One region of the Vibrio sp. V39_P1S14PM300 genome, then DNA from elsewhere that is predicted to be linked to it. Evidence: riboswitches for the same ligand, from Rfam matches in the RefSeq annotation. Region 1 holds a riboswitch; the other holds the start of a gene.
What was found. A riboswitch is a leader RNA that binds a small molecule or an ion and turns the genes downstream of it on or off. The one in region 1 is predicted to bind thiamine pyrophosphate.
Positions count from the first base shown of each region.

Region 1 (4,355 bases):
AATGGCCGCGGCTACTCCCTGTGCCGCCTGGACGGCTTATCGGGCGTTGGTGGACAAGCTCAATATTGCTGAACGTAGCAGCATTTTCATTGCCGGTGGCGCCGGTGGTGTGGGCAGCTTTGCGATTCAGTTGGCGCGGCTTTTTGGCGTGCATACCATCATTACCACCAGTTCGGCCTCTAATCACGGTTACGTGCGTTTGCTCGGTGCCACGGACGTGATTGACTACCATCAGGAAGACATCGTGCAGCGGGTCATGGCCATCACTGCCGGACAAGGGGTGGAAGTGGCGCTCGATTGTGTCGGTGGTGACAACGATAAAATAGCTGCCGCAGTCCTCGGATTTGAGGGGGAACTGGTAGAGTTAGTAAAAACGATGAACCCGACGGAATATCCGGGCGCGTTTGAGAACGGACTCAGTTTCCATCAACTGAGTCTGGGATCAGGCCACATCAATGGTGAACTGGGCCGGGCAACCATCACTGATGCCGGGCGCTCGGTCTCTTATCTGTTGGAAATGGGTGAGCTACAGCTGCCGGAACTGAAAGTGATTGAGCTGGAGCAGATCGGTGCCGCACTGAAAGCGCTGCGTGACCAGCACACGGTCGGAAAAGTCGTGGCGCGTATTACCCACTGAGATTGTTGTTTGTGGCGCAAAAGTGATTTGTTATTTTTGCCGTTTACGCATTGAGTACACGGCACAATAATAAGCCTCATCGGACAACCCAATACAAAGGTAAAGTGAATGAATACCATCCCTATGCTTGGCGCAGGCACATTTCGACTCAACGAGCAGGCGGCCTTCGATTCCGTGTTGATGGCGTTGCAGGCTGGCTACCGGCACATTGATACGGCGCAGATATACGGCAATGAACAGCAGGTCGGAGAGGCAATCCGTGCTTCAGGGCTAGCACGTGATCAGGTGTTTATTACCACCAAAGTCTGGACCGACAATCTGGCTAAAGCCGACTTTATTGACAGCGTTCGCGACAGTTTGGCCAAGTTGCAGACCGATTACGTTGACCTGTTGTTGATCCACTGGCCACTCAAAGATCCAGGTGTGGCAATGGCAGAGTATCTGGGCGAACTTAAAACGGCCAAAGCCACTGGACTGACGCGTCAGATTGGCGTGTCTAATTTCACCAACGCCCAGCTTGAACAGGCCATCGCGATAGTTGGTGAAGGCGAAATTGCGACCAACCAGGTCGAAGTGCATCCGTATCTGCAAAACCGTGATGTTGTGGCATGGTGTCGACAACACGGCGTCGTGGTGACCGGTTATATGCCGTTTGCTTACGGTGAAGTGCTGAAAGACGACACCATTTTGGCGATTGCCGATAAACACGGGGCGTCAGCGGCCCAAGTGGTGCTGGTGTGGATGCGGCAACAGGATCTGGTCACGATTCCATCGTCGACCAAAAAAGCCAATATCGAGAGTAATCTGGTGTCAGATACCATTACGCTGAATGCCGATGATATGGCGCAAATCGCAGTACTGGATCGAGGTCAGCGGCTGGCCAATCCAGACTTTGCCCCTGAGTGGGACTGAAGCAGAAAGTCAGTAAAAATGTGAAAATCCAGGCACCTGGCCCGGATTTTTTGTGTCTTTCCCGGTAATAGTTGCTATTATCAGCAGCATCGAATAGTCGGGGGGCCGTTGTCGTTTAACGATGACAGGCTGAGATCGCATTGCGAGACCCGTTGAACCTGATTCAGTTAGCACTGACGTAGGGAACTATTGCACCGTCTGCCTTGGCGCAGCGGTCCACGTTACTCAAGGGTAAATACGCTCTGCGTTGATCCGCCTCCCTTGTTCACGTGCCAGTTCCCGAACGTCAGTTTAGGAGCGAGCATGCCTCACATCACACACTCTTCATCTACGCCCATTGTCCTGACCATAGCTGGTTCAGACAGTGGTGGTGGCGCCGGTATCCAGGCGGACATTAAAGCTATTTCGGCGACCGGCAGTTTCGCCTGTTCAGCCATTACCGCGATTACTTCACAAAATACCCTGGGCGTTTCGGCCATTTTTCCGGTTCCGTTACAACACGTTGAGCAGCAGCTGGACGCCGTTTTCAGCGATCTCAATGTTGTGGCGGTTAAAGTCGGTATGTTAGCGGACGCGGAGATCATCCGTGTGGTGACCGCTAAGATCCTTCAGTATCAACCTCGATTTCTGGTGGTGGATCCTGTGATGGTGGCAACCAGTGGTGATCTGCTTCTGGAGCAGGCGGCGATCAGTACGCTAAAACAATTGCTGCTTCCGTTGGCGGATCTGATCACCCCCAACTTGCCGGAAGGCGCCGCACTGACGGGGCGGCCAATCCCGAACAATGAAGATGATATGACCCACATGATCGCCGACTTGCGTCAGTTGGGCGCGGGTGCCATTTTGCTCAAAGGTGGCCATCTGGAGCAAGACGCCCAGAGTACCGATCTGCTGATCACACCTGACCGGGTTGAGCGCTTGTCCTCCAAACGCATTGCGACGCGCAACACTCACGGTACGGGCTGCACACTGTCATCGGCGATCGCGTCGTACCTGGCTCAGGGCAATGTTCTGCACAAAGCGGTCCATCTGGGTAAACAGTATATTTCTCAGGCGATTGCGCATGCTGATGAGCTCGACATTGGTCAGGGACATGGGCCGGTACACCATTTCTTCGACGGGCACCGCTATGTGCGCTGAGCCGGCGGCGTTGGGTGTGACGCTGGAGCAACTTGCGCTGCGCTACCACGACAGCGATACCGCGACGCTGAGTGGCTTCGATATGCACATTCCAGCCAGTCAGTGGACCTGTATTCTTGGTCGAAGTGGTTGCGGAAAATCCACCTTGCTGCGCTATCTGGCTGGCCTTTTACACGCGCAAGCGGCGGTCAGCGGCAAACTTACGGTCTCTGATGGGCAACCGCTCGAAGGTCGAATTGCCTACATGGCGCAACAAGATTTGTTGATGCCATGGTTGTCGGTACTCGACAACGTTTGTCTGAGCCGCCGTTTTGGCCAGGCGGCCCCGGCGGACACGGCGCGGGCGGTATCGCTGCTCCGGTCTGTTGGACTGGCTGAATATCAACAGGCCATGCCACAACAGCTGTCCGGTGGGATGCGTCAGCGGGTTGCGCTCGCCCGGACATTAATGCAGGACCAGCCCGTCGTGTTGATGGATGAACCGTTTTCCGCCTTGGATGCGGTTACCCGCCACAAGTTGCAGACGCTGGCGGCGACGTTGCTGCGCGGGAAAACCGTAGTACTGATTACTCACGATCCACTCGAAGCCATTCGCCTCGCACATCAGCTCTATATTCTGCAAGGGATGCCGGCTCAGGCTGAGTCTCTGGCCTTGCCTGCGAGCCGGCCACCACGCAGCTTGGATGCCGATGGGGCGCAATTACAACAGCAGATCATTGAGGCTCTGGAGCAAGACTATGCGTGAGGTCACTCAAATGGCGTCGCTGCCGTCTGCCTTTCGACGCAAGGAGCGAGTATCCCATCCGGCTGTTCGTCTGGCGCTCAGCGCCTTGGTTATCCTGGCGCTTTGGCAACTGCTGGTGGTCGCGCTGCGCCTACCGGCGTTTATCCTTCCAGCTCCGCTGGATGTGTTCGAACGTTTGCTGCTGCGCCACGATGTTCTGCTGCGTCATACCTGGGTTACTGGCCAGGAAATTGTACTCGGTTTACTGCTGGGATTGTCGGTTGGGCTGATGTTTGCGCTGCAGATGTTGCTGTTTGCTCCGCTGAAACGTTGGTTGCTTCCTTTGCTGATCGCCAGTCAGGCGGTGCCAGTGTTTGCCATTACCCCCATTCTGATGCTCTGGTTGGGTTATGGCATGGCGTCAAAAGTGGTGATGGCGGCGATCATTATCTTCTTTCCGGTCACCACCTGTTGTTATGACGGACTGCGAAATACGCCAAACGGTTATCTCGATCTGGCGCACACCATGCGTGCGACCCGCTGGCAACTGCTGCGTTACATTCGCTTTCCGGCGGCCTTGCCGGCACTGGCATCTGGCATTCGTGTTGCGGTGGTGATTGCTCCCATCGGTGCGGTGGCGGGGGAGTGGGTCGGCTCCAGCGAAGGGCTTGGCTACCTGATGCTGCAAGCCAATGCGCGCATGCAAATCGACGAAATGTTCGCGGCGCTCTTTATTCTTTCCGGGTTGTCGGTGGCGCTGTATTTCCTGACCGACACTTTACTTAAACGATTTATCCCTTGGGAAAGTCACTGATTAAAAAGGACTCTGTGTGAAAACAACCAAATTTATCTGTGCTGTTACTCTGGTGGCGTCACTGTTTTCCATCGCGGCACACGCGGAAACCAAACCTCTGACTCTGATGCTCGACTGGTTTGTGAATC
Region 1 is NZ_WXWP01000221.1:25,577-29,931, reverse strand. Features, by position in the region: gene CAG65_RS11275 (zinc-binding dehydrogenase) at 1-637, shown strand, start outside; gene dkgB (2,5-didehydrogluconate reductase DkgB) at 746-1,549, shown strand; TPP riboswitch at 1,638-1,751, shown strand; gene thiD (bifunctional hydroxymethylpyrimidine kinase/phosphomethylpyrimidine kinase) at 1,853-2,689, shown strand; gene CAG65_RS11260 (ABC transporter ATP-binding protein) at 2,679-3,434, shown strand; gene CAG65_RS11255 (ABC transporter permease) at 3,445-4,227, shown strand; gene CAG65_RS11250 (ABC transporter substrate-binding protein) at 4,244-4,355, shown strand, end outside.

Region 2 (4,355 bases), on a different contig from region 1:
TGCCTGGTTTCACGACTTCGGTGTTAGCGTTCAACGGTAGGATCCCAGCGCCGACAATTCGCTGCCGGCAAGGAGAAAAGGTCACCATTCGTTTTACCAATAAACTGGATGAGCCAACTACCATCCATTGGCACGGGCTGCGTATCCCAATTGCTATGGATGGTGTACCGTTCCTCAGCCAGCCGCCTATCATGCCTGGTGAGACGTTTATATACGAATTTACGCCACCAGACGCAGGCACATTTTGGTATCACCCACATATGAATAGTGTCAAGCAGCTCGGTATGGGATTGGTGGGGCTGATCATTGTTGAAGAGGCAGACCCGGTTCATTTCGACGAAGAGCACGCTTTAATGTTGAAACACTGGCATTTGGATCCGCAGGGTCAGTGGAAAGATTTGATGATCCCACGCTATAGCGCACGCATGGGCACACCAGGTGAGTGGGGGACCGTCAATGGAGTCCATGAGCCGGTCTATTCACTGAAAGCGCATGCCACTGTACGTCTGCGAATTGCGAACGTCGACAATACAATAACGTATCCGGTTGCCGTCGAAGGAGCCGAGGCCTGGGTCATCGCCATTGATGGTAATCCGGTAAAGACGCCAGTGAAGCTCACTCAGCATAAAATTGGCCCAGGTATGAGGGTTGATATTGGCTTGGTGGCGCCCAAGGCAGGAGAGCGGGTTTATGTGCGTCAAATGAAAGGCAAATTCCCATTTCCTCTGTGCGAGTTTAAGGTTATGTCATCAGAACTACCATCTGGTCAGTCTTTGCCTACTCTGCCACTCAACCCAGTACCGTCAGTTGATCTGGCCAATGCACAGGAAATCGACTTTGTATTTGAGTGGGAAGGCGCTATTACCCCAGCCGATCCATCCGGGCATGCGATGCCGACCTTCTGGTTAGTTAATAAGCGCGCCTGGGAGGGTATGAGTGCGACATCCATTCCCGAACCGCTGGCGTATTTAGAACGTGGGAAAACGTACATTTTTGACCTTAAGAACGTCACCCAGTACCACCACCCAATCCATTTACACGGACATACTTTTACCGTATTGGAACTGAATGGAAACAAGCTTGCAGAACCGTTTCATACCGATACGGTGTTACTGGGCAAAAATGGCAGCGCTAAGGCGGCATTCGTGGCGGACAACCCTGGGCGCTGGATGTACCACTGTCATGTGATTGAACACATGAAAACCGGCCTCATGGGTTTTATTGAGGTAAAGTGACGCCTGTAACTTTTAAAATCTATTTCAGAAACACAATCTTATTACTGCGGATTTAACCCTTGGATCGCTCGATTTTTCAGCGAATAAGATTACAATGTTCGCATCAAAAATTAAGGGGTTACTATGGGGCAGTTATCCATTCTCGGCTTTATCGCTGTCGGCGGCGCATTTGGTGCGTGTTCGCGTTATCTGATCTCTGAATTGTGCGTGGTGTTGTTTGGGCGGGGCTTTCCCTACGGGACGTTGACGGTCAACGTTGTGGGGTCATTCATCATGGGCGCATTGATCGCACTGTTTGAAAATGAAATGCTCGCCACCGAACCATGGCGCCAAATCATCGGTCTGGGCTTCCTTGGAGCATTGACGACGTTTTCGACCTTTTCAATGGACAACGTGTTGATGTTGCAACAAGGTGCTTTTTTCAAGATGGGCCTCAATATCTTGTTGAACGTGGTATTGAGTGTTTCCGCCGCCTGGGTGGGTTTTCAGTTGTTGATCAAAAGTTAGATAAAATTTGTACAGGTCGGCTTGGTTTAACCAAACCGTTTTTATATACTGATATCACTTGTCGGAGTGCCATAAGGCTGAGACCGTTAATTCGGGATCCGTTGAACCTGATCAGATTAGAATCTGCGAAGGGAACAAGAGAAGATATTTATACCGGAGTTCTTTCTGGTTGACCTATCAAATAGTCGAATGTTGTTATAGGCAAATGACTTAAGCTTTATTTAGCCTTAATTTGACTCCTCTTGTCGCATCTATCCGCCAAGCATTTTTATCCAATTACTTTTTATCTAGTATAACAAAGCAAGGAAAAATGCTATGTCGAGTCGCAAACAAGCGAGACTGGAAGCCAAACAGTTCATTGAAACACTCTCGGTACAGCCGTACCCAAATTCCACAAAAGTATATGTAGAAGGTTCACGTCCAGATGTTCGTGTACCTATGCGTGAAATAGCGCTAGCAGATAGTCTGATTGGTGGCACAAAAGAGGCGCCTATTTTCGAGCCGAATGAAGCCGTCCGAGTCTACGATACGTCAGGTGTTTATACTGATCCGAACTACGATATTGACCTTTATAGTGGCTTACCAAAGCTAAGAGAAAGCTGGATTGAAGAGCGCGGTGACACAGAGTTACTTGATGAAGTAAGCTCGGTGTACACCAAAGAACGCTTAGAAGACGAAACACTAGACGATCTTCGATACGGTAATCTACCACGTATTCGACGTGCCAAAGATGGGCAGTGCGTGACTCAGTTACACTATGCTCGCAAAGGTATTATCACCCCAGAAATGGAATTCATCGCGCTACGTGAAAATATGGGACGCGCTCAATACCGTGATGAAGTGCTGAATCAACAGCATCCGGGTCAAAGCTTCGGAGCGAATCTTCCAAAAGACATTACCGCCGAGTTTGTGCGTAAAGAGGTCGCCGAAGGTCGCGCGATTATCCCTTCTAATATCAACCACCCAGAATCCGAACCAATGATCATTGGCCGCAACTTCTTAGTTAAAGTGAATGCCAACATTGGTAATTCATCGGTGACTTCTTCGATTGAGGAAGAAGTAGAGAAGTTAGTGTGGGCCGCTCGCTGGGGTGGTGATACGGTGATGGACTTATCGACGGGGCGTAATATTCACGAAACTCGCGAGTGGATTCTACGTAACAGTCCAGTGCCGATCGGTACCGTACCAATGTATCAAGCGCTTGAGAAAGTGAATGGTGTTGCGGAAAACCTTAACTGGGAAGTGATGCGCGATACTCTGATTGAGCAAGCAGAGCAGGGCGTTGACTATTTCACTATCCATGCCGGTTTACTACTTCGCTATGTGCCAATGACTGCAAAACGCGTTACTGGCATCGTTTCTCGTGGTGGTTCAATTATCGCGAAATGGTGTTTAGCCCATCACCAAGAAAGCTTCTTATATACCCACTTCCGAGAGATCTGTGAGATCTGTGCCAAGTATGATGTGGCACTTTCTCTCGGTGATGGTCTGCGCCCTGGTTCGGTGGCTGATGCTAACGATGAAGCGCAATTTGCTGAGCTGCGCACCCTGGGTGAACTGACCAAGATTGCTTGGGACTATGATGTACAGGTCATCATCGAGGGGCCTGGACACGTACCTATGCACATGATTAAAGCCAATATGGAGGAGCAACTCGAGCATTGTCATGAGGCGCCGTTTTACACCCTTGGTCCACTGACCACGGACGTGGCTCCGGGCTATGACCATATCACCTCCGGTATTGGCGCGGCGATGATCGGCTGGTATGGCTGTGCGATGCTTTGCTACGTTACTCCTAAAGAACACCTCGGACTGCCGAATAAAGAAAACGTTAAGACCGGTTTGATCACCTACAAACTGGCGGCGCATGCGGCGGACTTAGCTAAGGGACATCCTGGGGCTCAGGTTCGCGATAATGCGCTTTCCAAAGCGCGCTTCGAATTTCGCTGGGAAGACCAGTTTAACCTGTCACTTGACCCTGATACCGCTCGCGCTTTCCATGATGAAACCCTGCCTCAGGAATCAGGTAAGGTAGCGCATTTCTGTTCCATGTGTGGGCCTAAGTTCTGTTCAATGAAGATTTCGCAAGAGGTGCGGGAGTATGCGAAAGACACCGAACAAGTGGCTGCGGACCAGGCTATCTCGATCAAAATGCTTGATGACCCGCTAGAAGGGATGCGCCAGAAATCACAAGAGTTCAGAGAGTCAGGCTCTGAGCTGTACCACCCAGCAGTGCATGTGGAGGTCAGCGACTCATGAGTAAAATCCTAGTTCCGTCATCCTTGATTGAACTAACTGGCTTAGTTCAACAATGTTTGTTGTTGGCGAAAGAGCAGGGTTTTAGCATCGAAGACATTGAGTTGGGTGTTAGCCCAACTCAATCTATTCAGCTTGTTCGTGACCAACACATTACGTACGTTACTACGGATCTGATTGATGCCCATAACGCCGATCCAGAGCGCTCTTTGGCGCTTTGTTATCGCTCTGGTTTATCAGTAGAAGCGTGCCTAGAACAGTCTTCGACATCGGTTTTGATTGGCATTTTTGACGACCAGGCTGTCAATCCACAGGGCGAGGTATCTCAACTTGATATCTGGCGTCATCCAATCGACC
Region 2 is NZ_WXWP01000124.1:30,583-34,937, reverse strand. Features, by position in the region: gene CAG65_RS06115 (multicopper oxidase family protein) at 1-1,235, shown strand, start outside; gene crcB (fluoride efflux transporter CrcB) at 1,359-1,742, shown strand; TPP riboswitch at 1,795-1,893, shown strand; gene thiC (phosphomethylpyrimidine synthase ThiC) at 2,058-4,001, shown strand; gene CAG65_RS06100 (thiamine phosphate synthase) at 3,998-4,355, shown strand, end outside.
Region 2: it holds a riboswitch for thiamine pyrophosphate, as region 1 does, so the genes downstream of both, thiC (phosphomethylpyrimidine synthase ThiC) here and thiD (bifunctional hydroxymethylpyrimidine kinase/phosphomethylpyrimidine kinase) in region 1, are expected to answer to the same signal.